DNA from 4 places in the Bradyrhizobium sp. NBAIM14 genome. Region 2 is predicted to be linked to each of the others. Evidence: predicted binding sites of a transcription regulator. Region 2 holds the regulator's gene; each other region holds the start of a gene.

Region 1 (7,103 bases), on a different contig from region 2:
AGCGCGCCTACACCCGCAGCGAAGGTTGCTTCCCCGACGGCGTCTCGCGCACCGACAAATATTGGTGCCCCGTCGGCCGCGTCGACAACGTCTACGGCGACCGCAACCTGGTGTGCTCCTGCCCGCCGGTGAGCGATTACGCAGAAGCTGCGGAGTAGGATGTGTAGGGTGGGTTAGCCTCGCGGCTGCGCAAAGCGCAGTCCGCGACGCGTAACCCACCACTTCTGCGTCCGCTGAACCGAACGGTGGTGGATTACGCCTTCGGCCCTACGGCACTGCGTGCGCCGCTAGGGCGCAATCAACAACCGGCGCTCGCCATCCCACCGCCAAAGCCGTTCATTGGTGAGAAGCGTGCCGCCCCACCAACGTCGAATCGGATTGTGGCGACGGAAATCTTCGCGGCCTTCCAGAACCGCTTTGCCAAATTCGGTCAGCGACAACCGGCTCCGACGATAGGCGGCGTTGCGACCTCGCGCATCGTGCGGGGCGAGCGTCGCGAGTTTCGGATCGAGACCTGCGACCGCCGGCATCGGGCCCGACGCAAGCCCTTCGAGCAACGGACCCAGCTCCCACTGGTCGAACACGCGCGTTTCGAGCAGCCCGCCCGGCTGAAACAGTTCTTTTGTACGGTTGTGCCCCCTTGCAATCAGCTCGATAAGCCGCGCCTCCGTCGCGCCCAATCCGGTGATTGGTGACGGCAGTTCAGCTAGCAACGCTTCCAGAGCCGGCTTCAGGAAAGGTAGCCTGGGTAAATCCCTTGTCAGCAACCCGAAGCAAAGTTCAGGCGTCGGCGCCCGATACGCCTCCCAGGCCATGTTGGCTATCTCGAAGTCGCACTCTGCGATCTCCGATTCCCGCACCGTACGATCGCGAAGTTGCGGGCCGTCCGCTTCGCGCAGATCGAAATTGACCCGTCGCAGTCTCAGACAATGGGTGATCGATGGATGGGACCGCAAATAGTCCAGGATCCAGATCAGTTGCAATTGACTGTTAGGCTCAGGGTCGAACCACAGCTCGATGAACTCGACGCCATAGGTCTCGCAAAACCAAACCAGGCCAGTCTCCTTGTGTGCGAGACCGGTCTGAGGCAACCGGCCAACAAGATCGGACCACCGCACCTCCGGATCGCCCCTGTAATAGCCTCCCGTAAGATAGTCCTCGAGGTGGTGCGACGTAGGCAACGGCCCCCAAACGAACCGAAAGATCAACGGGACGACCATGTCAGCACGACCGGCATAGGTGAGACCAACGCCGGACGAACTAGTCAGAATCACACGCTTCATCGTCGACGCGCCCTCACGCAAAACGAAACGGGCACCGAAGACGTCGGCAACTCAACGTCCTCAGTGCCCGCTCCTCGCGAAAAATTTTCGCGTTAGGTCTTACTCGTCCGCCGGCTCCTCGCCGTCGGCGTCGCGCTCCGGCGTGCCGGCCAGAATCTGCTCGGCGATCAAACCGGAATTCTGGCGGATCGCGGTCTCGATCTTGGCGGTGATGTCGGGGTTGCCCTTGAGGAACGCTTTGGCGTTCTCGCGGCCCTGGCCGAGGCGCTGGCTGTCATAGGAGAACCAGGCGCCGGACTTCTCGACGATACCGGCCTTGACGCCGAGATCGAGGATCTCGCCCATCTTGGAGACGCCCTCGCCGTACATGATGTCGAACTCGACCTGCTTGAAGGGCGGGGCCAGCTTGTTCTTGACCACCTTGACGCGCGTGGTGTTGCCGACCACCTCGTCGCGCTCCTTGATCGCGCCGATGCGGCGGATGTCGAGGCGGACGGAGGCGTAGAATTTCAGCGCATTGCCGCCGGTGGTGGTTTCCGGCGAGCCGTACATCACACCGATCTTCATGCGGATCTGGTTGATGAAGATCACCATGGTGTTGGACTTGTTGATGGAGGCCGTCAGCTTGCGCAGCGCCTGGCTCATCAACCGCGCTTGAAGTCCCGGCAGCGCATCGCCCATCTCGCCCTCGAGCTCGGCCTTCGGCACCAGCGCCGCCACCGAATCGACCACGAGAACGTCGACGGCGCCCGAGCGCACCAGGGTGTCGCAAATCTCCAGCGCCTGCTCGCCGGTGTCGGGCTGCGAGATCAGGAGCTCGTCGATGTTGACGCCGAGCTTGCGGGCATAGACCGGATCGAGCGCGTGCTCGGCGTCGATGAAGGCGCAGATGCCGCCCTTCTTCTGCGCTTCCGCCACCGTATGCAGCGCCAGCGTGGTCTTGCCCGAGGATTCCGGCCCGTAGATCTCGACGATGCGTCCCTTGGGCAGGCCGCCGATGCCGAGCGCGATATCGAGCCCGAGCGACCCGGAGGACACCGCCTCGATGTCCATGGAGCGGTCGTTCTTGCCGAGCTTCATCACCGAGCCCTTGCCGAACTGCCGCTCGATCTGGGAGAGCGCGGCGGCCAGAGCTTTACTCTTGTCCATGGAAGATCCTTCGACGATACGCAGGGCAGTTGCGGACATTGGGTCGTGCTCCTTATGGCGAGGATTCGCGTGAGGGACAAACGGTTGCGAGGCAGCTCGGCGATAAAAGCAATGTACCCCATTTGTTCTCAGTTCGCAATATGTTCTTTTGCGGATTTTGTCTTTCTGACTGGACCAGGAGACAACGGAGCTGGTCGAACCGGCCATGCTGGATCGTCACGCCGTCCGCACTGTGCACAACTGAACAGACGCGGATCCATTTCTGGATCCTAATGCATCACACCGCGCGGACCCTGGCCACTATCGGTGATGAGAACGCTGACCTCGCGCTCCCACCTCCTCGCACGGAAAGAGCGCGCCATGTTGAAGCGACGACGTTTCAAGCAGCAACTGACCCTTCAGGACCGGCTGTCGGCATGGGTGAAGCAGGTCCGCGAGCAGGCGTCCAAGCTACCTCCCGGGCCGGAGCGGGACGCGCTGCTCAAGAAGGCGCGCCAGGCCGACGTTGCCAATCATCTGAACGATTGGGTCAAATCGCCGGGGCTGCAGCCGCCGGAATAGTCGCCTACGCCGGGTTCCTCGACGCGACCATGACCGGGATCAACGACGCGCGACCAGGGCGCCGTCATGTTTCCGTAATCCTGCGGCACCGAACCTTTTCGCGGTCTCGGGCCTTCTGTGGGGATGGGACCGCAACTTTTGGGGATCTCTGGTCATGACGAACAACGACACGCAGCACGATACGCTGAGGCGAAAGCCGCTGCTGGACGCCGCCCACGAGGAGATGGTGAAGTTCGAGCGCAAGGAAAACGAGTTCCGCAAGAAGGACCGCGAAGAGCGCGCCGCCGAGCTCCGTCTGCCGCTGAACGAGATCAAGGTTCATTAGGCACTGCCAGGACCGCCGTCCGGAGCGGGCCAGGCCCGCCCGCGATGCGGCACTCCGCTCTGTTCCTTGCCCGGAACCTCCGATCGGCATCGCCGGTCGGGGCGCCGCGACCGCGGATGCACCAGGTAGCTAAATACTACCAGCAACCCATTGGCGAAGCGATGAAATCGCCAGGACCCCTACTGTGCATGGGGTTGTTTTGCCACTTTTGAGAGGCAAGGCGCGCCGGCGCCTTCGATAGGACGGCCCAGCACGTCAGTTCCGTCTGCAGCAGCGCCTGCTAGAGCACCGCCAGCAAAACCAGACCTATCACCAGCACGACGAAGCCAGCCGCCGTCGCGGCGGCGAATGACCGCTCTACGTTATCCATATGATGCCACCCCGTTTCCGGCGCGCCACGTTTCCCCCATGGCTGCGCCGAACGGATAAAATCTTGCCGACGGGTGTGTCCGCAGTGGTGCGGACGGATGTCGAAATTGGGACCGGTACGGGGCCAGTGTGCGGCCTTTCGATCGCGCACCTGCCGGCGGTCCGCCTGTCAGGCTGTCGTCAGCCAGCCGGCTAGGGTCGCCCGGCTACCGGCCAGCGCGGGGCTCCTGCTCCTCCTGCGTCAGGCGCAGCGAGAAGGCGCGGATCGCGGGCGCCGCCAGCAGCACGACCGGCAGCATCGCGGCCCATGCGATCAGCCAGGACACCATCCAGTGCCGCACGAAGAGCATCGGGCTGCCGGCGGGAAAGCTGGCGATCCCCGCCGCGATCAGCGAGGTCAGCCCGGACTGGATGATGCCGAAGACGAAATGCGAGTAGCGGCGGGGAATGCCGAGCATGAGGCGCCCATGGTTGCTTGCCCGCGAGTCGGGCAAGCAAGGCACATGCCGTTAACCTAAAGCGGATCCGGCGCCGCAGGTTGGAACCGCGGCCTGCCGAACGCATCGCGTCCGGGCTCCAGGAACTTTGTTCATGGTCGGAGAACCACGGAGGCCGTGGGCGACATTTTGCTTTCTGCGGAATATTGCGACGACCAACATGTTTGCAGGCATGAGGGTGAATCGTGGGAGGTGACCATGAATCACAGGGGCGTCGAGTTCACCATCGCCAAGACGGCGATTCCCGGAATCTGGCAATGGCAGTTTCGCATCGGCGACCGGATCAAGACCGGCAAGACCGAGACCCGGATCGACCTGCTGGCGATCCGGCGCGTGCAGCTGCGCATCGACCGCGAGCTGAAGGCGATCGGGCGAAAGACGGCCTGAACCGTTTCGCCCTCTGCGCCATAGCGCGCGTCAGTCGGCGCTGGGCAGCCGACGCATGGTGAACTCGATATCGCCGCCGGGCAATTCGCGCCAGGTCTCGACCTCGCTCATATAGCCGGCCTTGGGGTAGCGGGCGAAGAAGGCCTGCGCCCGCTCCCGTGCCGCCGCCCGCGGCAGCGTGAAGGTCTCGCGCAGATAGCCATCGCCGGCGGACTGGCCGGGCTTGCCGGCCGCCTTGCGCCGGCGCGCCATCCGCTCGGCGAGATCCCGCGGACGATCGGCCATGTCCTGCCTTCCTCTGCGCACTACGCTACCGACAATGTAGGGCGCGGGCCGGATCAAGAGGAGTCCTTCCGAGGAGCATTGTGCCTCCCCGGAACGGGTCAATTGGCGGCCGTCCCGCTCTTGGCCTTCTTCGGCGCACTGGTTGCGGCCGACGACGCCTTCGGCGCCGCCGGCTGCTTCGGCTGTTCGGCACGCATGCCACCCCAGGGATCGCTGGACGCCTTGGTATCCGGAATCTTCTTCAGTGTTTCCTTGTAGGCCTTCTCACGTTCGGCCTCGATGGCCTTCTCCTCCGGCGACTTGCTCGGGGCATCCTGCATCAAGTTGATGTTGGGCATTTGCGCGTAGGCAGGTCCCGCCAGCACGGCCAGCACCGCGGCCAAACGGAAAAGCTTCATCATTCACTCCTTAAGTCTTCCATGAGGCGCGGATCGCCCGTGCCCTGTCATCCTCGTCAGCCCGGTCACGACCGGTGGCCGCTAGTGCCGATCCGATCGGCATGATTTGGGCGTCTGCAGCCAATCGTCCCAGATCGGACCGCATTTGGTGCACCCGCTCAGCGCGAGACCGAGCAGGCCCATGCAAAAGACGAGGATACAGCGACGCAACATCATCCACCCCTACCCAAGCCAGGCATCATATCGGGCCAAGTCAGGCATTTTCAAGCCGAGGCGGCCGGCGCCAGACCGGGTGACTTTGCCTCGCGGATGCGCGCACAATGCGGTGAAACATCCGGCAACACAGGAGAGCGCGACAGCAATGCAAACGCAGCCAGAAGCCGAGTTCGGCCTCGCCGACGCCAGACGCATCCTCGGCGAGGTCTTTGCGCCCTGGGTCCAGGACCTCAACCTCGCGGTCGAGCGCATCGAGCATGTGCCGCGCGCGGACGTCCCGGATTGGCAGCCCGGCGCGCTGCTGCGCATGCCGTTTTCGGAGCGGCTGTGCCGCAATGGCGGCGTGGTCTGCGGCCAGGCCCTGATGGCGCTCGCCGATACCGCAATGGTGATCGCGATCCTCGCGGCCAATCGCGGCTACCGTCCCATGACCACGGTCGATCAGACCACGCATTTCATGCGCGCGATCGCCGCGTCCGACGTGCTGGCGGATGCGCGCGTGGTGCGGCTCGGGCGCACCATGAGCTTTGGCCGCGTCACGCTGCTCTCGGCCGCCGACGGCAAGCCGACCGCGATGGTGTCGAGCGCGTTCGCGATGCTGCCGGGGTGAACGCGCCCTGAAAACAAGAGAGCCGCGCGAAGCGCAAGGCTCGACGCGGCTCTCGATGGAAATCGGGTCGGGACAGCAAGCGCGATCGCGCTTGCCGTCATTGCGCCGGCAATGTCACTTGCCGAGGATCTCGTCGGCCGCGGTGACGACGCTGACGGTCGGATTCTTTCCGCAATAGGCGCCGAACTTCTTGGCATTCTCGATGAAGATGTCGGTGTCGATGATCGCGTTGTCTTCGTCGCCCTTGTACCAGCCGTCCATCCAGGTCAGCACGACGCCGATGTTGTCCTCGCCGCTCTCGAGGAACTGCTTGCAGGTCATGGTCGAGAGGTCCCACTTGACGGCGTGGGCGGGTATCGAGGCCAGCGAGAGCGCTGCGGCGAACAAAAGCGAAAGCGAAGTCTTCATCAATATCTCCATCGGCGTGTCACGCCATAAAGGAAAGGCACTTGTGTAGGCTCTTTGGGTAGGCTCTTTGGGCAGGTTCGTGGGAGCGGCTCGCCGCTCTAACGTCGTAAACAAAGTCTGAAACGCCGTGCAAGTAGCGCCAGTATTGAGTTTAGTTCAACGTAATTTCTATGCACTACTTCATACTCATCGGCAGGACTAACGCGGATGATTGAGAAGCGCACATCGCAACGTCACCGTGTTTTCAAGGGCGGAAAGATCACGTTCGAAAACAGCGGCATTCCTTGCACGGTGCGAAACATGTCGGCGGGCGGCGCGGCGATCGACCTCGACACTCCCGTCATGTTGCCGCAATCGGTCACGCTCTCGATCGCCTGTGACCATTTCGTACGGCATTGTCGCACAGTTTGGCGCAGCGACAAGCGCGTCGGCCTCGCTTTCGTGCAATAGCGGGCGCGATGTGAACGAAGGTTCGCATCGCGTGCACACCACCATCATGACTGGCTCGCAATCACGCGCGTAACACCCGCGAGCGATGATGAGCCCCGCAACGTCGATCGACTCGACGCGGTCATTGGGCGGGCACTGCGCCTGCGCTGAGGCGGCCCTCAGCGC
Region 2 (7,103 bases):
CAAATTGCCGGAGGTTCGCCTGCGTGAGCCCCTCGAGGACCGCCGCAAGATGACCGGGATCGACTTCCTCAGCCTCCTCTCCGGCGTCGCTCAACGCCAACATGGCGCGTGCAATCTCGTCCTGGCTATCCGCAGGAAGCCGCCGCACGGCCTTCAGCGCCTTTTCGAGCAGTTCTGTCATTGGCAGAAGATAAGCCGGGTCGAGACCAAAAGGAAGTGTGGTTCCTGGCTGGCAAGGGAGGCCTTTTGCTTCAGCTCCTCCGCTCGGCTAGAACTTGCCGACCCAGTCCTGATTTGTTGCGGAGTTCGCCCGTGGCCCTGATGCCGGTTTCTGACGCGCTTGCCGCGGTGTTGGCCGGCGTCGAGCCGCTGGCTGAACAGATGGTTTGCCTCGACGAGGCCTACCATCGTGTGCTAGCCCGCGATGTCGCGGCGCGGCGCACGCAGCCGCCGGAGGCGATGTCGGCGATGGACGGCTATGCCGTGCGCACGGCCGACGCGGCAAACGATTCGAGGTTGACCGTCGTCGGCGAGGTCGCGGCGGGCCGGCCGCTCGCGGGAAGCGTCGGCCCCGGCGAAGCCGTGCGGATCTTCACCGGCGGCGTCGTTCCCGACGGCGCCGATGCCGTCGTGATCCAGGAGGACACAGCTGCCGACGGCAAACATGTGACGATCAAGGAAGCCGCCATTTTCGGCCGGCACATCCGCCCTGCAGGCGTCGACTTCCGCGAAGGCGACGTGCTGCTGCGCAAGGGAATCCGCCTCACCGAGCGCGATCTCGCCCTTGCCGCCGGAATGAATCATCCGCATCTCGCCATCATCCGCCGCCCGAGGGTTGCCGTTCTCGCCACCGGCGACGAGCTCGTGATGCCGGGCACCACGCCTGGTCGCGGCCAGATCGTCTATTCCAACGGCTATGCCCTGCATGCGCTCGCCCGCAGCGAGGGCGCCGAGACCATCGACCTCGGAATTGCCGCCGATACACTGGAGGCGACGTCCGCCGGCATCCGCCGCGCGCGCGAGAGCGGCGCCGACATCCTGATCACGACCGGCGGTGCCTCGGTCGGCGACCACGACCTGGTCCAGCAGGCGCTCAAGGGCGAAGGCATCGCGATGGCGTTCTGGAAGATCGCGATCCGGCCGGGCAAGCCGATGATGCACGGTCGGATAGGCGCGATGCGCGTGATTGGCCTGCCCGGCAATCCCGTGTCGTCCTACGTGTGCGCCTTCCTGTTCATGGTCCCCTTGATTCGCGCCCTGTCGGGCCGTTCAGCGATTCATCATCGGCGCGAGCGCGCCGTGCTGGGCCGCGATCTCGCCGCCAACGACCAGCGCGAGGACTATCTGCGTGCGCGGCTGGAGGAGCGCGACGACGGCACGCGCGTCGCCCTTCCGGTCAGCCATCAGGACTCCTCCCTTCTTGCGAATCTCGCTGCGGCACAGGTACTTCTGGTGCGCGCACCGTTCGCGCCGAAGGCCGAGGCCGGCACGCCTTGCGAGGTGCTCCGGCTGCCCGTCTGAGCCGCCCAGCCACACGCATTCCGCGAGCTTGGCCGCGTTCACCATAAATTAAGCAGTTGCGGAACACATATCGAACATATAGTGTCCGTTCATGATTTGTTTCGAGGATGTAGCGGCTTAGTGCCGGCTTCATCGTGTCGGAATCGAACGACATCAACCGGGGGACTTTGGTCGAGATGTTGACGCGCAAACAATACGAGCTTCTGCGGTTCATCAGCGAACGTCTGAAGGAAAGCGGCGTGCCGCCGTCCTTCGACGAGATGAAGGATGCGCTCGACCTGCGCTCGAAGTCAGGCATCCATCGCCTGATCACTGCGCTCGAGGAGCGCGGCTTCATTCGCCGCCTGCCCAACCGCGCCCGTGCCATCGAGGTGATCAAGCTGCCCGAGCTCCAGGCCGCCGCCGGCAATCGCCGTGGCTTCACCCCGAGCGTGATCGAGGGCAATCTCGGCAAGGTGCGCGCGAGCTCCAGCCCGCCCGCGGACGAGGGCGAGCGCCCCGTCGCGGTGCCCGTGATGGGCCGCATCGCCGCCGGCACGCCGATCGAGGCGCTGCAGACCCGCAGCCATACCATCAGCGTGCCGCCGGACATGCTCGGCTCGGGCGAGCACTACGCGCTCGAAGTGCGCGGCGATTCGATGGTCGAGGCCGGCATCCTCGACGGCGACATGGCGCTGATCCAGCGCAACGAGACCGCAAATACCGGCGACATCGTGGTGGCATTGATCGACGACGAGGAGGCCACGCTCAAGCGCTTCCGCCGCCGCGGCGCCTCGATCGCGCTCGAGCCCGCCAATGCCGCCTACGAGGTCCGCATTCTTCCGCCGAACCGCGTGAAGATCCAGGGCAAGCTGATCGGGCTTTACCGGAAGTACTGATAACGGAAGTCTCAAGCGCCGCGCGCGCTGCGATCGGCATCGTCGATCCAGGATCGGAGCGGATACTTGCCCGCTCCGGCCGGTCTCTCGCGCCGGCTGTCCGGTCCATCTTCCCGCGCGACATTCCCCCGCGCAGGCGCGCAGCCATTTCTGCTTCGCCGGTAGAGTTGTGCCGGCAGTGCTGATAGCTCCGGCCGAATGCAAGGACGCGAGGTTTGTTCCTATCGAATCCGGGAAAGATAATGTGATCGCGCGCTGCGGACGCGAGCCGCAGATTTGCCCATAACCGAGCAGAGCGTTGTATGCTTCCACTCTGATAGAGGCCTGCGCCTCGAAAGAGACGCGGGTCGCTATCCCAGCATGAGGAGCACCCGATGTGTGACTACAGCCTGCATGCCGTCGCGACGCGCCCCGCCGAAGTCGGCGAGACGATCGTCACGACAACCTTCCGCGGCACCTCGACGCGCGGTTTCGCTTCCGAAGCCGATCCCTCCGTCGCGGTCTGTCTGCTGCCGGGGACGGAGCTCGCTTTCGCCGACAATGTCCGCTACGACAACCGCTGGATCTGGACGCGCACCGTGAACTCTCGCGTCGGCAAGTTCGGCAAGATCGACCCGCACATTCCCGATCGCCATCATGACGCGATCGAATTCCCCGACGGCAAATACGTGCTGGTGACGCAGCTCGTCGAAGGCCAGCGCGCGACCGTGCTGCAATTGCCGGTGACGCAGCCAGCCCCCGAGCGCGAGCACAAGCCGCAGATCGTCGCCGACACGCGGCCCACGATCACGCGCCTGCCGATCGGCTGACGCCCTTCGGCCGACAGGCCGAGCCCGGGATTGAAATTGCCGTCGCCGGCCGAGGCCGGCGAGCCCGGCAAGTTTGTGTTTCAGGACATTCGATCGGCGAGCCCACCGCCGCGCCTCGTCGTCGCACGAAGTTTGGGCCGTGCTGCCCGCATTTTGAACGTCCGCTCCGCAGCCAAATGACCGATGCTGTCGTGGTTTGAGGCGGCGGACACGCTCGATGAAGACCTTCATTCGCGTCGTTGAACTTTGGGTACCCGACCGGACGCGCAGGCGGCTGGAATTCGGCGGCGGCCTCTACGACGATGGGCTGTCCGCGTTCAAAGCCGTCAGCGAAGAGCTGCACTTCGGATATGACGAGGGACTTCCCGGCAAGGCCTGGGCCTGTGGCCACCCCGTCATCCTCACGAAATTCGCCAACTCCTATTTCAAGCGGACCGATCAGGCCGCTGCGGCCGGCCTCACCTGCGGCGTGGCGGTGCCGGTGTTCGCGGGCGAATTCCTGCAAGCCGTGCTGGTGCTGTTCTGTGGCGACGACGAGGCGCACGTCGGCGCGATCGAACTCTGGCACAACGATCCTGATCTCTCGCATGAGATGGGGCTCGTCGATGGCTATTACGGCACCGCGGACATGTTCGAATTCAACTCCCGCCACACCAGATTTCCGCGCGGCTTCGGCCTGCCCGGACGCACCTGGAAGGCGGGCCTGCCGCTGATCATCAAGGACTTGCACGACGCCAAGAGTTTCCTGCGCTGGGAGGACGCCGCCAAGGTCGGGATCAATCTCGGCGTCGGCGTGCCCTACCGAACCGGTACCGACCAGACCTGGGTTCTGACATTCCTCTCCGCGCAGGCAACGCCGATTGCACGACGCTTCGAGATCTGGGTCCCGAACGAGGACCGTTCGGCGCTGGTCTTTCGCGCCGGCGATTGCAGCGCGCAGACCGACCTCGCCGCACGCTATGCGGCGCAGTCCATCGCCAGGGGCGAAGGCAGCATTGGCGGCGCCTGGGCCGCCGGCATGCCCGCGCTCAACGACGATCTCACCCGTGACGGCTCGATCGCCGGCTCCGAAGCCTGCGCAGCCGGGCTGAGCCGAATGGTGGCCCTGCCGGTCATCGGCAACGGAAGGCTTGACGCCGTGCTGGCCTGGTATTTGTGATCCGCGTCAATCGTCGGCCTGCAAGTCGGCCTCCGATGGCGTTGCGTCCCGGTTGCGGGGCACGGCCGCCTTCGGCACGAGGCTGCCGTCGAAATCTCCCTCGCCGGCGCCGGCCGGCAGCCAGGGACGGCTTGCTCCCCTCGTCCTCACCGCCTGCACCGGAAAGCCCTCGCCGCGTCTCGTCAGAGCCAGTGCGCCCTGACTGGCAAGACCCGCCCGATCGACCACCATCGCCGCGCAATCGGGTGGCGCAGGCCGCGCCGTCACCACCAGCGCGGCGCGGCTGCAATCATCGGCCAGCGCGTCGATACGCGTCGCCAACGCGATCAGTCGTCCGTCCGCGAGCGGCGCCACGCAGCCGGTCTCGTCACACGACACCCCACTCGCCAACGAGGCGTTGCCGGCATCGCGCGGATCGGCATCGGCAGCCAACCACTCCTTCAGCAGGAAGCTGTCCTTGCTGGCGCGGATCACCTGCAAGCGCCCATCCCCGCCCCGGATCGCGACGCTCGCGCCATCCCCGGCAATCAGGATATCGGGCTGCCGCACCGACAGTCCCCAGAGGATCGCTGCCAGCAGCACCAGGGCGCCGGACCAGCGCAAGGGCGTGCGCAACAGGCCCATCACGATGAGCCCGAGGCTCGCTGCGATCAGCGGCGCGATCCCGAAGGCGGGAATGCGGCCGACGGCGCCCGGCAGGGCCGCCACCCAGCGCGCGACCAGGACCATCCACTCGATGCCGATCCCCATCAACCACCAGAACACGCCGTCGAGCCCGAAGGGCGCCGCGAGCAGCCCCAACAGCCCGGCCGGCATCACCAGCGCCGAGACCACCGGCATGGCGCCGAGATTGGCGAGCACGCCGTATGGGGTCACGCGATGGAAGTGGAAGGCGGCGTACGGCGTGGTCGCGAGCCCCGCGATCAGCGAGGCCAGGAACAGCATCGCGATCTCGCGGCCGCCCCACAACGCGATCCGCGCCGTCGCGGAATGATCGGGCGAGGCGAGCAGGTTCGGCATGCCGATCTGCACCAGCGCCACCAGCCCGAGCGTTGCCGCAAACGACATCTGGAAGCTTGGATGCACCAACGCCTCCGGCGCGACCGCAAGCACGATCAGCGCGGCAACCGCCAGCGTGCGGAAGGTGATGGCGCGGCGGTCGACCATCACTGCGATCAGCACCACCGCCGTCATGAAGAACGATCTTTGCGTCGCAACCTCCGCGCCCGACAGCAACAGGTAGAACGCGGCCGCGACCAGCGCCGCGGCGGCCGACCATTTCTTGATGGCAGAGCCGGCCGCCAGCCCCGGGATCAAGGCCAGCAGCGCGCGCACCGCGAAGAAGACGACGCCGGCGACAACCGCCATGTGATAGCCGGAGATCGACAGCACATGGCCGAGTCCCGAGACGAACATGGCATCGTTCACGGGCGCGGTGATCGCATCGCGCCGCCCCGTGAGCAGCGCCGTCGCAATCGCGCGGTTATCGCCTTCGAGCGTTGCGCGGATGCGCGCATCGATCGCATCGCGCAGGCCCTGCATGAAGGCCGCGTAGCGCAGCCGCAGGCCGCCAGCATCCGGCGGCGTGGACGCCGTGATCGCGCCCATCACGAAGCCGGAGGCGCCGATGCCCTGGAAGAACATGTCGCGCGAGAAATCATAGCTGCCGGGGCGCACCGGCGAGATCGGCGGGAGCAGCCGCGCCTTCAGCTGCACGAAGCTGCCAACCTCAGGCGCCGTGCCCTTGCGCACCGAGAGGCGGACGCGCTCGAGCTTGACGTCGCTGCGCTGCGCCTCCATCGCGCTGACGCGCAGCACGAAACGGTCGGTGCGCTCGCGGATGTCGCGCGCTTCCACGAAGCCCGACAGCGACACCGAATAGAGCGGTTTTGCCAAAACGGTGTGCGCGATACGCGCGGTCTTCCAGGTCGCCACGGCAAAACCAGCCGCGACCGCCGCGAGCATGATGGCGGGCGCAAACAGCCGGCTCCGCCGGAGCAGCACCGCGCCGAGCATCAGCGCGATGGCTGTGGCGGCAACCACCCACAGCACCGGCTCATGATCGGCGGCGAAATAAAGCGCAATGCCGCCGCCGAAGGCGACCGGCACCCACGGCAACAGCCGGCCAGGCCCGGCCTCGCCCCGAGCCCATTGGCGCAGCGTCTCGATGATCGCCGGCCAGATGCCGAGGCCCGCTGGCGCCAAGCCGCCGGCCGGGGCGGCGCGGCCGACCGGCCACATCCCGGCAACTCCCTGGGACCGTCCTGGCCGGCCCGGCTCCGCCATTCCCCTGCACCTTACGATACGCGACGGCTGCGGAGGCTACCGGACCGTGCGGCTGCACGAATAGCGGTACGGATCGGGAACAGGCGAAGAGCGCCCTACTTTTCTCCGGGCTGGCGCCCGTTGCTAGATCAGCGGCGCCTGCGAGGAGGCGTGGTGATTGACGATCTTCCACTCGCCGTCCTCGCGGATGATGACCCAGCTCATCTTGACGACGAGATCATCCCGCTCGCCCGCGAGATCGAACGTGATGGTCGCGGCCATGTTGATCAGATCAGGGCCGGCCTGCGCGGCGTGCACGTCGGAGAAGGTCGCGCTCGGCCTCCCCCAGCGCGGCAGGCCGTTGAAATAGTCGGCGACGCCATCTCGGCCGCGATAGAGCTTCGGATTGGAGCCGAAGAAGAACGCGTTCCTCGCATAGAGCGAGGACAGCGCGGCCGCATCGAGCGCCGC
Region 3 (7,103 bases), on a different contig from region 2:
GCCCTTTCCGTCCTCCGTGCCCGCCCAGGTCCAGATGCCGATGCCGGCATCGCAATGCGTCGCCGCGTCCTGCATCGACAGCCATTGCGGCGCCGGCTGCTTGCCGGCGACGATTACGTTGATGCGGTTATAGGTGCGCAGGCAGTGGTCGGCGATCCAGAGCAGCGTGTTGGCATCCGGCGGGAAGTAGATGCGGACGATGTCGGCCTTCTTGTTGGCGACGAGATCGACGAAACCGGGGTCCTGATGGCTGAAGCCGTTATGGTCCTGGCGCCAGACATGCGAGGTCAGCAGATAATTGAGCGAGGCGATCGGACGCCGCCACGGCAGCTCCCGCGTCACCTTCAGCCATTTGGCGTGCTGGTTGAACATGGAATCCACGATGTGGATGAAGGCCTCGTAGCAGGAGAAGAAGCCGTGCCGTCCGGTGAGCAGATAGCCCTCCAGCCAGCCCTGGCAGAGATGCTCGCTCAGCACCTCCATGACGCGGCCGTCCTGGGCGAGGTGCACGTCGTAAGGCTCGGTGGGCTCCATCCAGACGCGTTCGGTGGCTTCGAACACTGCGTCGAGCCGGTTCGATGCCGTCTCGTCCGGGCCCATGATGCGGAAGTTGCGCTCCTTCGCGTTGAGGCGGATGACATCGCGCAGGAATTTGCCGAGCTCGCGCGTCGCTTCCGCAACGACTTCGCCGGGCTGCGTCACCTCGATCGCGAAGCTGCGGAAGTCGGGCAGCTTCAGCTCCTTCTTCAGCACGCCGCCATTGGCATGCGGATTGGCGCCCATGCGCCTGACGCCTTCGGGCGCAAGCGCCTGAAGCTCGGCAACGAGCGCGCCGTTGCCATCGAACAGCTTTTCCGGCTCGTAACTGCGCATCCAGTCTTCGAGCACCTTGAGATGCTCCGGGTTCTCGCGGCAGCCTGCGACTGGCACCTGATGCGCGCGCCAGAAGCCCTCCACCTTCTTGCCGTCGACCTCCTTCGGGCCGGTCCAGCCCTTGGGGCTGCGCAGCACGATCATCGGCCAGCGCGGCCGCTCGACGGTTGTGCGGCCGTCGCGGGCATGTTGCTGGATCGAGCGGATGCTGGCGAATGCAACGTCGAGCGCATCGGCCATGGCCTGGTGCATCAATTTGGGATCGTCGCCGCTGACGAACAGCGGCTCGTGGCCGAACCCGCGCAAGAGGTCGCGGATCTCCGCGTCCTGCATCCGCCCAAGCACGGTGGGGCCCGCGATCTTGTAGCCGTTGAGATGCAGGATCGGCAGCACCGCCCCGTCATGGGCAGGGTTCAGGAACTTGTTGGAGTGCCAGGACGCAGCGAGCGGGCCGGTCTCGGCCTCGCCGTCGCCGACCACGCAGGCGACAATCAAATCCGGGTTGTCGAATGCGGCGCCATAGGCGTGCACCAGCGCATAGCCGAGCTCGCCGCCCTCGTGGATCGAGCCCGGCGTTTCCGGCGCCGCGTGGCTCGGGATGCCGCCGGGGAAGGAGAACTGCCGAAACAGCTTGCGCAATCCGTCCGCGTCGCGCGCAATATCGGGATAGATCTCGCTGTAGCTGCCTTCGAGATAAGTGTTGGCGACCATGCCCGGACCGCCATGGCCGGGACCGCAGACATAGATCACGCTGACATCGAGCGCGCGGATGACGCGGTTGAGATGGGCATAGATGAAGTTCAGCCCCGGCGTCGTGCCCCAATGTCCGAGCAGACGCGGCTTGATGTGCTCGGGCCGCAGCGGCTCGCGCAGCAGCGGATTGTCGAGCAGGTAGATTTGCCCGACCGAGAGGTAGTTGGCGGCGCGCCAATAGCGATCGAGCAGATCGAGGTCGCTGCTCGCTTCGGCCGTTTTTTGTTGGATTGTCATGTTCCTGCCGACCTTCACTTCGCGATCGTCACCAACCCGGTTCCGGGGCGATCGATCCGTCGGGCATGAAACGGGATGGTCGTGACGGCCGTGTTGCGTGAGGTCAAAGGCAGGCGCGCGAAGTTTGGGCAGCTCTACTGTGCATGGGGTTGTTTTCACGTTTTTGGTTTGTGTTCTTGATTTGTTCCTATGTCGTGCTATCTTGGCTGCATGAGTCCAGCATCCTCTCATGCTCTCAAGCACCCGCCGGTCACGGCGCCCTCCGAGCCGGCGGGTGCGCCTTCAGATTTCCCCGAGCTTGGCGTCGCCATCGACCGCGCCCGACGGCGAGGGCGGGGCGCGCAGTCCAACGCCAGCGGCCGTTACGAGGCCGAGGCGCGCGTCGCTTTCGACGACGGCTGGCAGAGCCTCGACGAGCTGCCGCCGTTCAAGACGAGTGTCGCCATCGACACCTCGCGCAAGGTGATCACCCGCAACGATTCCCCCGACATCGGTTTCGACCGCTCGATCAATCCCTATCGCGGCTGCGAGCACGGCTGCGTCTATTGCTTCGCGCGGCCGACCCACGCCTATCTCGGTCTGTCGCCGGGGCTCGACTTCGAGTCGAAACTGTTCGTGAAGCCCGAGGCGCCTTCGCTGCTCGAGAAGGAGCTTGCGGCTCCCGGCTACGAGCCGCGGATGATCGCGATCGGCACCAACACCGATCCCTACCAGCCGATCGAGCGCGAGCGCAAAATCATGCGCGGCATTCTGGAAGTGCTGGAGCGCGCAGGGCATCCCGTCGGCATCGTCACCAAGTCGGCGCTGGTGCTGCGCGACATCGACATTCTCCAGCGGATGGCCAAGCGCAACCTCGCCAAGGTCGCGATCTCGGTCACCTCGCTCGATCCGAAGCTGGCGCGCACCATGGAGCCGCGGGCCTCGACGCCGCCGAAACGGCTGGAGGCGCTCAAGCAGCTCTCGGACGCCGGCATTCCCACCACGGTGATGGTCGCGCCCGTGATCCCGGCACTGAACGATTCCGAGATCGAGCGCATCCTCGACGCCGCCGCCCATGCCGGGGTCAAGGAAGCCGCCTATGTGCTGCTGCGGCTGCCACTGGAGGTGCGCGATCTCTTCCGCGAATGGCTGATGGCGAACTATCCGGACCGCTATCGCCACGTCTTCACCCTGATCCGAGACATGCGCGGCGGGCGCGACTACGACGCCAAATGGGGCGAGCGGATGAAGGGCACCGGACCGATGGCTTGGACCATCGGCCGCCGCTTCGAGATCGCCTGCGAGAGGCTCGGCCTCAACAAGCGGCGCTCCAAGCTGACCATTGATCACTTTGCGCGGCCGAAGCGGAACGGTGATCAGCTCAGCCTGTTTTGAGCGGACACGTGCAAGAGGTGTCGCATGCTCAAGGAACTCGCGGTGCCGGTGCCGCGGCTGACCGTCATCACGCTCGGTGTGAACGACATCCGCGCCAGCATCGCCTTCTACGACGCGCTCGGTTTCTCGCGCCGGCTGAAGGAGACCGGCGAGGCGGTTGCGTTCTACGACACCGGCGGTCCGGTGCTAGCGCTTTATCACTGGGATCGGCTCGCCGCAGACGCGTCCTTGGAGGACCAGCCGAGGCCCACGACCTTTCGCGGCATGACGCTTGCCTGGAATTGCGTGACCCGCGAGGAGGTCGACGAGGTGCTGGCATTCGCCGTCGAGAAGGGGGCCACCTTGCTGAAGGCGGCGCACGCGACCGATTACGGCGGCTATTGCGGCTATTTTGCCGATCCCGATGCACATGTCTGGGAAGTCGTGGTCGCACCCGGCATCGAGGTGGGCGAGGACCGGCGGGTGCATCTGGCGGAGTAGGGCGGGCGGCCTGAATAACGGGAATATCGTGGGTTCCCGGTTGCGCTGGCGAAGCCCCCTGGCGCACGATCCCGGCCATGATTCGGGACCCCTCCGCCAAGACCCCAGCCAAAGCCGCGCCGAAGAAAAAGGCCGCGCCGAAGGCTGTGCCCGCCAAGGCGGCAAAGATATCTGCGGCCGATGCTGCGAAGGTCCCTGCCGGTAGGAAAGGCATCATTGCCGTTGCTGCCCCCAGCTTCCGCCGCGAGCGCGTGCTGATCAAGCGCGGCGTCTGGCCGGTCGCGGGCTGCGACGAGGCTGGCCGCGGCCCGCTCGCAGGCCCCGTGGTGGCCGCCGCGGTGATTCTCGATCCCGACCGGATTCCCCGCGGCATCGACGATTCCAAGCGCCTGACCGCCGAGGAGCGCGAAAAGCTGTTCGACAAGATCTGCGCCACCGCGCAGGTCTCGGTCGCCGTCGCCTCGCCGGCGCGAATCGACCGCGACAACATCCTGCGCGCCTCGCTGTGGGCGCTGAAGCGCGCCGTGGTGGCCCTGCCCGAGGCGCCCAGGCACGTCTTCGTCGACGGCCGCGACCGGCTCGACACCGCATGCGACTGCGAGGCCGTGATCGGCGGCGACGGTATCGTGCTCTCGATCGCGGCGGCCTCCATCGTCGCCAAGGTCACCCGGGACCGGCTGATGTGCGCACTGGCGCAGGACTGCCCGGGCTACGGCTTCGAGCAGCACAAGGGCTACGCCGTCCCCGAGCATCTCGACGCGCTTGATCGCCTCGGCCCTTCCATCCACCACCGCAGCTTCTTCGCTCCCGTCGCCGCCGCCCGCGCCAAGCACATGCCCTGGACCGTCGAGCCGGTGCAGGATCTGTTCTCGGTCACCGAGGTCGAGGTGCAGGTGGAGGCGAGCGTCGAGATCGACGCTTCCGTAAATCTCTAGCGATCCTCCTACAGCTTTCCCATCCGTCATGGCCGGGCTTGACCCGGCCACCCACGTCTTACCAGCGGCACGAAGAACGTGGATGCCCGCGCCTTCGCCGCGCCGAAGCGGCTTCGGCCGCGCAGGCGGGACAAGCCCGGGCATGACGAACTGCGGCGGTTGCCACAACCCGTGACGCCCTTTATCAAAACAGACGTGAGCGAATAGGGCCGGCTGGACGGGTTGGCTGCACCTTCGGACGTTGCATGCGGTTTACCTCCCTGGTCATCGAGCTCATTCGCGCCCGGCCGCGGCTGATCGTTTGGATTGCGGTGCTGCTGCAGGCTGCGATGTGGCTGTTCGTGGCGCTGGTGTTCTACCGCAGCCCGCCCGGCACTCTCGCGACCCTTCTGGCCTTCGGCAGGGAATACCAGGTCGGCACCGATCTCGGCCCGCCGCTTGCCATCTGGCTCGCCGACATCGCCTATCGCGCCGCCGGCGGCCACATGCTCGGCGTCTATGTGCTCGCCCAGCTCTGCGAGATCGCGACCTTCATCGCGCTCTATCATCTCTCCCGTGCCGTGGTCGGCTCGCAGCAGGCGGTGCTCGCCGTGCTCCTGACCATGACGGTGCTGGCCTTCTCCTCGTCCGCGCTGGACTTCGGTCCGCTGATCCTGGCGCGGCCGCTCTGGGCGCTCTTGCTGCTGCACTCCTGGCAGATCATCGGCCAGCGCCGAGGCAATGCGTGGTTCGCCTGGTCGATCGAAGCCGGCCTCCTGCTGCTGACGACGCCCGCCGCGATCTTCCTGCTGCTGCTGATCGTCGTCTTCGCGGTCTCGACCGCCGGCGGCCGCCGGACGCTGCGCGGACTCGATCCGCTGTTCGCGCTAATCGTCGTCGCCGTGCTGGCGCTGCCCTATGCGGTCTTTCTGATGCGGGCCGAGACGCCGACGCTGCCGGCCTTGCCGCCAGTCGCCGAGCTCAACGACCGCGCGCTGCATGCGGTCTGGCTGCTCGGCGGCCTCGTGCTCGGGGCGGCGGCGATCCCGGCGCTGACCTTTCTCAACACCGGAATGTTCGCCGGCAAGGGCGAGGAGCCGCCGATCATCTACCGCCCGCCGGTCGAGCCGCTCGCGCGCAACTTCGTCTATTTCTTCGCGTTCGCTCTGCCGCTCGGCGCAGTGCTGATCTCCGGCCTGCTGGGGCTCGATTCCGTCGTCGGCGGCCCCGGCGTCGTGCTGATCATGACGGGGCTCGCCGTGGTCGTCGCGGCCGGCGATCTCATCGCGATGCGCCGCGCGCGCATGCTGCGCATGGTCTGGGCCGCCGCCGTTGCCGCGCCCGCCGCCGGCGTGGTGCTCGGCGTCTTGTTCCTGCCCTGGACGGGCACTAGCGAAATTGCGACCTCGATGCCGGCGCGCGCGATCTCGGACTTCTTCGACGAGAGCTTCGCCCGCCGCACCAACCATCGCCTGCGCGCCGTCGCCGGCGAGACCCAGCTCGCTAGCCTGATCGCGCTGCATTCCGGCCGGCCGCATTTGTTCATCGACGCCGCCCCCGCGCGGACGCCGTGGATGAGCCAGACCAAGTTCAGCGAGACCGGCGGCGTCGTGGTCTGGCGCGCCTCCGATACCGCGGGCACGCCGCCGCCGGAGATCCTCAAGCGCTTTCCCGGCATCGTGCCGGAAGTCCCGCGCGCCTTCGAATGGCTGGTGACCGGCCGCCAGCAGCTGTTGCGCATCGGCTGGGCCATCGTGCGGCCGAAGGGGACGTAGGTCGGTGTCATTCCGGGGCGCGGCGAAGCCGCGAGCCCGGAATCCATTCATCCACCAACTCTGCCGCTCGATGGATTCCGGGCTCTCGCTTCGCGAGCCCCGGAATGACGGCGTGGGCGTCGTTACACGGCGCCCTGCGCCAGCGCCTTCGCAATCGCCCGCAGATCCTGCCAGGCCAGCCGCTTGTAGGCCGGCGAGCGCAAGAGATAGGCCGGGTGAAACGTCGGCAGCGCGCGGATCACGCGCTGGCCGGTGTCGTAGTCGAACCAGCGCCCGCGCGTGCGCATGATGCCTTCGCGCGTCGACAGCAGCGTCTGCGTCGAAGGGTTGCCGAGCGTCACCAGCACGTCGGGGTTCACCAGCTCGATCTGGCGCTGGATGAAGGGCAGGCAGATTTGCGTCTCCTGCGGCGTCGGCGTGCGGTTGCCGGGCGGCCGCCAGGGAATGACGTTGGCGATGTAGGCGGTGGTGCGGTTGAGGCCGATGGCTCCGATCATCAGATCGAGCAGCTTGCCGCTGCGCCCGACGAAAGGCAGTCCCTCGATGTCCTCGTCGCGGCCCGGCGCCTCGCCGACGAACATGATGCGCGCCTGCGGGTTGCCATCGGCAAACACCAGCCGCGTCGCGGTGTGCTTCAACGCGCAGCCCTCGAAATTCTGCATCAGCTCGCGCAGCGCCTCCAGGGTCGGCGCGGTGC
Region 4 (7,103 bases), on a different contig from region 2:
GATCCGGTTGGATTGTCGAAACTTCCCGCTCATACCATTGCCGGCACGCCCGGATCTCAGGTGTGTTCGGCTTCTGGTGCAGGCGGATCTTTCCGCGCGGCACGAATTTGAAGTGCTTCACCGCGTTGGTGACATAGACCTTCTTGCGGTCGACGCCGGCCTCCTCCAGTGCGCGATCGAGCATTTGCCCGGCCGGGCCGACGAAGGGATGGCCGGCGAGGTCTTCCTTGTCGCCGGGCTGCTCGCCGACCAGCATGATGTTGGCATTCTCAGGCCCTTCGCCGAACACGGTCTGTGTCGCGTCCTTGTAGAGATGGCAGGCGCGGCAATGCGCGGCCTCCTCGCGGAGCGTTTCGAGATCGTCGGCAGCTGACTTGCGTTTCATCGGAGCCTCCGGCCGCTTCTGAGGCTTGTGCGGATCGGTTGCGGCATTGGCGATCATGGCGCCGGTCATGCGCTCGGCGTCCTCGATCAAGGGCTTAATGATCGAAGCCTCGGGCAGGTTCCTCCAATATTTCTTCGGCATCTCGGCCTGCATCGCCTTCACCTTGAGCCGGGCCGGATTGAAGATGCTGGCATAGTAGCGCCGCCAGGTTTCCTCCAGCCGGTCTTCGCCCGGCGCCTCGCTCTTGCTGACGCCCGGCGTGAACGAGAGCGCATGGCCGTCCCAATGCGCGCAGAGGTCCGGCGTCAGGATCGACCAGGGCATGTCGGCAAAGCGCTTGGCGAAGAACGGCGCGGCGAGCTCGACGACGTGATGCTCCGGCTCGAACCAGGCGACGTAGTGCGCCTGGCGTTCCCGGCCGATCTCGCGGAAGCGCACGAAGGCATGCATCTTGTGCTCGTCGCGATAGACCGCTTTCGCCATGGCCGTGACAAGCGCGACATCGGGGTCGGTCGCGACCTCGATGAGATCGTGATTTTCCTTCAGCCGGAACAGCAAGCGATAGAGGATCGCAAAGCGCTCGCCGTCGCGATGCAGGATCGCCGCCTTGGCAAGCTCGACGAATTTTGCCGAGACGGTGAACGTGCCGTCGTTCACCTCGAGGATCGGAGACGGCGAGGACGGTGCGAACAGCTCGGCTTCGTGGCCCTGCACGGTCCAGGTGACCGCGCCGGGCGGCACGTGATGGAGCACGAGGCTGCGCGCGGCTTTGCGCCAGCCGTCGAAATCGGTTTCGGTGTCGAGCATGATGTACTGCATCAGAAGCCAAATCCCAGTTGCGTTGCTTTCGGCTTGAACCGTTCGATCAACCCGGCGGCATCGAGACGATGCGGTGAGGGACGGTGATCGCTGAGGACGATGAACGGCAGCGCCTTGTTGCGGGGCACATGCAGCCGCGCGAGATCGGCGAGGCGGATCGTGGTGGTGCGCCGCGTCGCGAGGATGCGTTCGACCGTCCTGGTGCCGAAGCCCGGAACGCGCAGCAGCTCCTCGCGGCTGGCGCGGTTGACGTCGAGCGGGAAGCGGTCGCGGTGGCGCAGCGCCCAGGCCAGCTTGGGATCGATGTCGAGCGGCAGCATCGCGCTGTCGTCGACGATCTCGCCGACATCGAAGCCGTAGAACCGCATCAGCCAGTCGGCCTGGTAGAGCCGGTGCTCGCGCAGCAGCGGCGGCGCGCGCAGGGGTAGCGCGCGGCTGGCATCGGGGATCGGGCTGAAGGCGGAGTAATAGACGCGCCGCAGCCGGTAGGCGCCGTAGAGATTGGCGCTGGTGTGGAGAATGGTGTGATCGGAGGCGCTATCTGCGCCGACGATCATCTGCGTGCTTTGTCCGGCGGGCGCGAAGCGCTGCGGTTTGGCCTTCGTCTTGGCGCTGCGGCTCTCCTCGGCCTCGTCCAGCTTCAGCCGCAGCCGGCCCATGGTGCGGCGGATCGCGCGCACGTCCTTCTCCGGCGCGAATTGCTGCAGGCTCGTCTCCTCAGGCATCTCGATGTTGATCGAAAGGCGGTCGGCATATTTGCCGGCCTCGGCGATCAGCGCGTCGTCGGCCTCGGGAATGGTCTTCAGATGGATGTAGCCGCGGAAATGATGCTCCTCGCGCAGTTTTCGCGCGACGCTCACCACTTGCTCCATCGTGTAATCAGGGCTGCGGATGATGCCGGAGGAGAGAAACAGGCCCTCGATGTAATTGCGCCGGTAGAAGTCGAGCGTGAGCCTGACCAATTCGTCGATGGTGAAGCGGGCGCGTGGGACATTCGAGGAGGCGCGGTTGACGCAATAAAGGCAATCGTAATTGCAGGCGTTGGTCAGCAGCACCTTGAGCAGGGAGATGCAGCGTCCGTCCGGCGCGTAGGAATGGCAGATGCCCATGCCCGGCGCGGTCGAGCCCATGCCCTTGCCGTCGCTGGAATCCCGCTTCTCGGTACCGCTGGAGGCGCAGGATGCGTCGTATTTGGCGGCATCCGCCAGAATCTCCAGCTTGCGTTGTACGTCCATGTTTGAATCTCTTTGATTCCGCTCATGAATCTTTGGATGCGCCAATTCGATTGACTCTGCCGGCGCCGTTAGCTTTATATTAGAACATATCATGAACAAATGAGCCAGCCGCTGGTTCTCTTTTTGAGAGCCATCGGCAATCACCTCTGAGGAGCGGCGAGCATGAGCGGCGCACGTATGAGCGCGCTTGCGATCCTGCGCGGCCAGATCGAGCGCATCGAGACGGCGGAAGTCGTGCATCCGCGCGATCGCATCGTACTCGGCCATGGCGCGGCCGACGCCGCGCTGAAGGGCGGGCTCGCGCGCGCGGCGATCCACGAGGTGTTTTGCGAGGGGCGACAGGGCGCGGCCGCGACGGGGTTTGTCATGGGCCTTGCGGGACGCGTGAGCGCACGCCGGCCGCTATTGTGGGTGCGGCAGGATTTTTCGGAGCTCGAAACCGGCGCGCTGTCGATGAGCGGGCTATCCGAGCTCGGCCTCGATCCGCGCTGTGTGGTGATGGTGCGCGCCGCCGATGTCGAGAGCGCGCTACGCACCTCGGCCGACGCGCTCGCCTGCGATGCGCTGGGCGCCGTCGTGCTCGAGCTCTGGGGCGAGACCAGGCAGTTCGATCTGGTGGCGAGCCGCAAGCTGACGCTGGCCGCGCAAGGCTCGGGCGTGACCGGCCTCTTGCTGCGGATGGCCGCGCAGCCGCTGCCCTCGACCGCGGAGACACGATGGATGCTGCGTGCGGCGCCTTCGCCGCCGGGCTCGGTGTGGAGTGCCTGGGGCGCGCCGGTGTTCGATGCCGAGCTCTTGCGCAATCGTCATGGCCCCTGCGGCCGGTGGATCATGGAATGGAATTGTGATGAGTGCCAGTTCAGTGAACCGTCGACGTATCCTCAGCCTGTGGCTGCCGCGCCTGCCCATCGACAGGATCCAGCGGTTCTTCAGCAGCGCCGGGCTGGGTAAAACCAACCATGAGCCGAGCATTGTCGTCATCAAGGACAACAATGCGCTGGTGATCCATGCGCTGGACGAGGCCGCCGAGCGCCTCGGCCTGTATATCGGCCAACCGCTGGCCAATGCGCGGGCGATGTGCCCGGATTTGCGTGTGTTCGACGCCGATACCGTGGCCGATACGAAGACGATCAGCGACATCGCCGATTGGTGCGACCGCTTCACGCCGCTGGTGGCGCTCGATCCGCCGCACGGGCTGTTCCTGGACATCACCGGTTGCGCGCATCTGTTCGGCGGCGAGGCCGCGCTGTTGCGGACATTGGTCCGGGCGCTCGACTGGCAAGGCTTTGCCGTCAGCGCGGCGATCGCGGGCACCTCGGTCTGCGCCCGCACGCTGACGCGGCAGGTATCCGGCACCATTGTGGCCGATGGCGGCGAGGCGGAGGCGATCAGGTCGTTTCCAGTCTCCGCTCTCGGTGCGGGTGAAGCCATCACCACCGGCCTGCGCCGCGCCGGGCTGAAGACCATCGGCGACGTCGCCTCGCGCAGCGCCTCCGAGATCACGGCGCGGTTCGGCGCGCGCTTCTCCACGCTGCTCGCCCATGCGCTGGGGCAGGGCGATGCGCCGATCAGCCCGCGCAAACCGCCGCCCGACTACATCGTGGAAAAACGCTTTGCCGAGCCGATCGCGACCGACACCATGATCGCGATGACGCTGTCGCGGCTCGCCGACACGTTGATCGCGTCCATGGAGAAGCAGGGCAAAGGCGCGCGGCGGCTTGAAGCCGCGTTCTTCCGCACCGACGGCGTGGTGCGCACGATCACGGTCGAGACCGGACGTCCCGTGACCAGAAGCGCCGTGGTCGACCGCTTGTTCCGCGAGCGGCTCGATGCACTCGCTGATCCCCTCGATCCCGGCTTCGGCTTCGACATGGTGCGATTGTCGGCGAGCCGCACCGAGATCGTGGTGCAGGAGCAGCGCGATCTCGATGCCCATGTCCACGACAATGACGAACTCGCGGCGCTGATCGACCGCATCGCCGCGCGGATCGGCGGCAGGCGTGTCGTCGTGCACCTGCCGCAGGATACCCACATCCCCGAAAGCGCGGTGCTGGCCGCATCGGCGCAGCATCATCTCGCTGCTGCCATGCAGGCCGAATGGCCGGCGCGCGTCGCGAGCGAGCCGCCGCTGCGTCCCTTGCGGCTGTTCGACAAGCCGGAGCCGATCAAGGTGCCGTTCGCGACCGTGCCAGACGGTCCGCCGCATCAATTCACCTGGCGGCGCGCGCTGCATGCGGTGGTGCGGGTAGAGGGGCCCGAGCGCATCGCGATGGAATGGTGGCGGCAGGACGGCAAGCAGCTGACGCGGGATTATTTCCGCATCGAGGATGCCGAAGGCCTGCGCTTCTGGATCTTTCGCGACGGTCTCTATGAAGGCGAGGTGTTCGACGGTGACGGCAAGCCTGCGTCTCCCGGCTGGTATGTGCACGGTCTCTTCGCATGAATACGCTTAGCTATGCCGAGATCGGCATCACCACCAATTTCTCCTTCCTGCGCGGCGGCTCGGATCCGCGCGCCTATGTGCATCAGGCGAGCGCTTTAGGAATTCCGGTGATCGGCATTGCCGATCACAACACGCTCGCCGGCGTGGTGCGCGCCTGGAACGAGCTCGACAATGACGAGGTGCTGCACAAGCCGAAACTGTTGATCGGCGCCCGCATCGTCTTCATCGACGGCACGCCCGACATCCTGGTCTATCCACGCGATCGCGCCGCCTATGGCCGGCTGTGCCAGCTCCTCACGAGGGGCAAGCGCGGCGACGACATCACGCGGATCGAAAAGGGCGAGTGTCATCTCAGGCTTGACGATCTCCTGGAATTCTCGGAAGGCCAGCTCCTGGTGTTGACGCTGCCGCATCGTCTCGAGCTGTCGCGGGCGCTGGATGTCCTCGCAAAGCTGAAGGCGAGCCGTGCCGAGGGCGTGTGGCTGGCGGCGAGCCTGCTCTATCGCGGCGACGACAAGCGTCGCCTCTTGCGGCTCGATGATCTCGCCGCAAAGGCAAAGGTGCCGCTGCTCGCAACCAATGAGGTGCTGTATCACGATCCCCGCCGCCGTCCGCTCCAGGACGTGCTGACCTGCATCCGGGAAAAGACCACGATCGAGGCGATTGGGCGGAAGTTAGAGGCCAATGCCGAGCGCTTCCTGAAGACGCCGCGTGAAATGGCGCGGCTGTTCCGCGATTTTCCCGAGGCGATTGCGCAGACCATGCGCTTTGCGGACGCAATCGAGTTCTCGCTCGATCAGCTGAAGTATCAATATCCCGACGAGCCGGTACCGCCGGGCAAGACCGCGCAGGGGCATCTGGAGGACCTGACCTGGGCGGGCGTCGACAAATATTTCGGCGGCAAGATCGACGACAAGCTGCGCGCCACCTTGAACAAGGAGCTCGCGCTGATCGCCGAGCTGAAATACGCGCATTACTTCCTCACCGTGCATGACATCGTCCACTACGCGCGCAGCCAGAACATTTTGTGCCAAGGGCGCGGCTCGGCGGCGAATTCGGCCGTGTGCTACGTGCTCGGCATCACCTCGGTCGATCCGACCAAGGTGGACCTCTTGTTCGAGCGCTTCATCTCCAAGGAGCGGCTGGAGCCGCCCGATATCGACGTCGATTTCGAGCATTCGCGCCGTGAGGAGGTGATGCAATATGTCTATCGCCGCTACGGCCGCCACCGCGCCGCGATCATCGCCACCGTCATCCACTACCGCCCGCGCAGCGCCATCCGCGACGTCGGCAAGGCGCTCGGCCTGACCGAGGACGTCACTGCCGCGCTCGCCGACACCGTTTGGGGCAGCTGGGGCAAGGGCCTCAACGACATGCAGGTCCGGCAGGCCGGGCTCGATCCGAACAATCCCATGATCAACCTCGCGGTCGAGCTTGCGACCGAGTTGATCGAATTCCCGCGCCATCTGTCCCAGCATGTCGGCGGCTATGTGCTGACACAGGACCGGCTCGACACCTATGTGCCGATCGGCAATGCCGCGATGGACGACCGCACCTTCATCGAATGGGACAAAGATGACGTCGATGCACTGAGCATGATGAAGGTCGACGTGCTGGCGCTGGGCATGCTGACCTGCATCAGGAAATGTTTCGATCTGATCGACCAGCACAAGGGCGAGCGTTTTATGCTGGCGAGCGTCCCGCAGGACGACCCCAGGGTTTACGACATGCTGTGCCGCGGGGAATCGCTCGGCGTGTTCCAGGTCGAGAGCCGCGCCCAGATGAACATGCTGCCGCGGCTGAAGCCGCGCACCTTCTACGATCTCGTCATCGAGGTCGCGATCGTGCGCCCCGGGCCGATCCAGGGCGACATGGTGCATCCTTATTTGCGGCGGCGGAACGGGCTGGAAAAGGTGAGCTATCCGTCTCCGTCGCCGGAGCATGGCGACAAGGACGAACTCTACAAGGTGCTGCACAAGACGCTCGGTGTCCCGCTGTTCCAGGAGCAGGCGATGCGCATTGCGATCGAGGCCGCGCATTTCACCTCCGAGGAAGCCAACGGCCTGCGCCGCTCGATGGCGACCTTCCGCAATGTCGGCACCATCGGCCAATATGAGGAGAAGCTGATCGGCAACATGGTGGCGCGCGGCTACGATCCCAACTTCGCCAAAAGCTGCTTTGACCAGATCAAGGGATTTGGCTCTTACGGCTTTCCGGAGAG

The links. The regulator LexA, encoded in region 2, represses DNA repair genes until DNA is damaged. The targets are predictions, from matches to a motif close to TGTTCNNNNTGTGTTCNG.
Region 1: recA (recombinase RecA) is a predicted target of LexA. The motif match lies at 2,563-2,580, and genes of this name have one in related genera.
Region 3: I6F28_RS24790 (PA0069 family radical SAM protein) is a predicted target of LexA. The motif match lies at 2,035-2,052, and genes of this name have one in related genera.
Region 4: I6F28_RS06555 (ImuA family protein) is a predicted target of LexA. The motif match lies at 2,520-2,537, and genes of this name have one in related genera.

What each region holds. Positions count from the first base shown of each region.
Region 1 is NZ_JADYVQ010000003.1:65,298-72,400, reverse strand. It holds gene gcvP (aminomethyl-transferring glycine dehydrogenase) at 1-158, shown strand, start outside; gene I6F28_RS09190 (hypothetical protein) at 288-1,283, opposite strand; gene recA (recombinase RecA) at 1,383-2,471, opposite strand; gene I6F28_RS09180 (hypothetical protein) at 2,793-2,993, shown strand; gene I6F28_RS09175 (hypothetical protein) at 3,148-3,318, shown strand; gene I6F28_RS09170 (DUF2798 domain-containing protein) at 3,894-4,145, opposite strand; gene I6F28_RS09165 (hypothetical protein) at 4,383-4,571, shown strand; gene I6F28_RS09160 (hypothetical protein) at 4,602-4,856, opposite strand; gene I6F28_RS09155 (hypothetical protein) at 4,955-5,254, opposite strand; gene I6F28_RS09150 (PaaI family thioesterase) at 5,616-6,080, shown strand; gene I6F28_RS09145 (HdeA/HdeB family chaperone) at 6,195-6,488, opposite strand; gene I6F28_RS09140 (PilZ domain-containing protein) at 6,696-6,938, shown strand.
Region 2 is NZ_JADYVQ010000004.1:171,677-178,779, forward strand. It holds gene I6F28_RS12575 (hypothetical protein) at 1-181, opposite strand, end outside; gene I6F28_RS12580 (molybdopterin molybdotransferase MoeA) at 313-1,521, shown strand; gene lexA (transcriptional repressor LexA) at 1,698-2,399, shown strand; gene I6F28_RS12590 (hypothetical protein) at 2,774-3,208, shown strand; gene I6F28_RS12595 (GAF domain-containing protein) at 3,426-4,367, shown strand; gene I6F28_RS12600 (ComEC/Rec2 family competence protein) at 4,374-6,653, opposite strand; gene I6F28_RS12605 (nuclear transport factor 2 family protein) at 6,777-7,103, opposite strand, start outside.
Region 3 is NZ_JADYVQ010000012.1:52,597-59,699, forward strand. It holds gene I6F28_RS24785 (phosphoketolase family protein) at 1-1,863, opposite strand, end outside; gene I6F28_RS24790 (PA0069 family radical SAM protein) at 2,074-3,237, shown strand; gene I6F28_RS24795 (VOC family protein) at 3,262-3,717, shown strand; gene rnhB (ribonuclease HII) at 3,795-4,652, shown strand; gene I6F28_RS24805 (glycosyltransferase family 39 protein) at 4,898-6,406, shown strand; gene I6F28_RS24810 (uracil-DNA glycosylase) at 6,529-7,103, opposite strand, start outside.
Region 4 is NZ_JADYVQ010000002.1:162,999-170,101, reverse strand. It holds gene I6F28_RS06565 (UdgX family uracil-DNA binding protein) at 1-1,204, opposite strand, end outside; gene I6F28_RS06560 (putative DNA modification/repair radical SAM protein) at 1,204-2,439, opposite strand; gene I6F28_RS06555 (ImuA family protein) at 2,602-3,390, shown strand; gene I6F28_RS06550 (Y-family DNA polymerase) at 3,287-4,882, shown strand; gene I6F28_RS06545 (error-prone DNA polymerase) at 4,879-7,103, shown strand, end outside.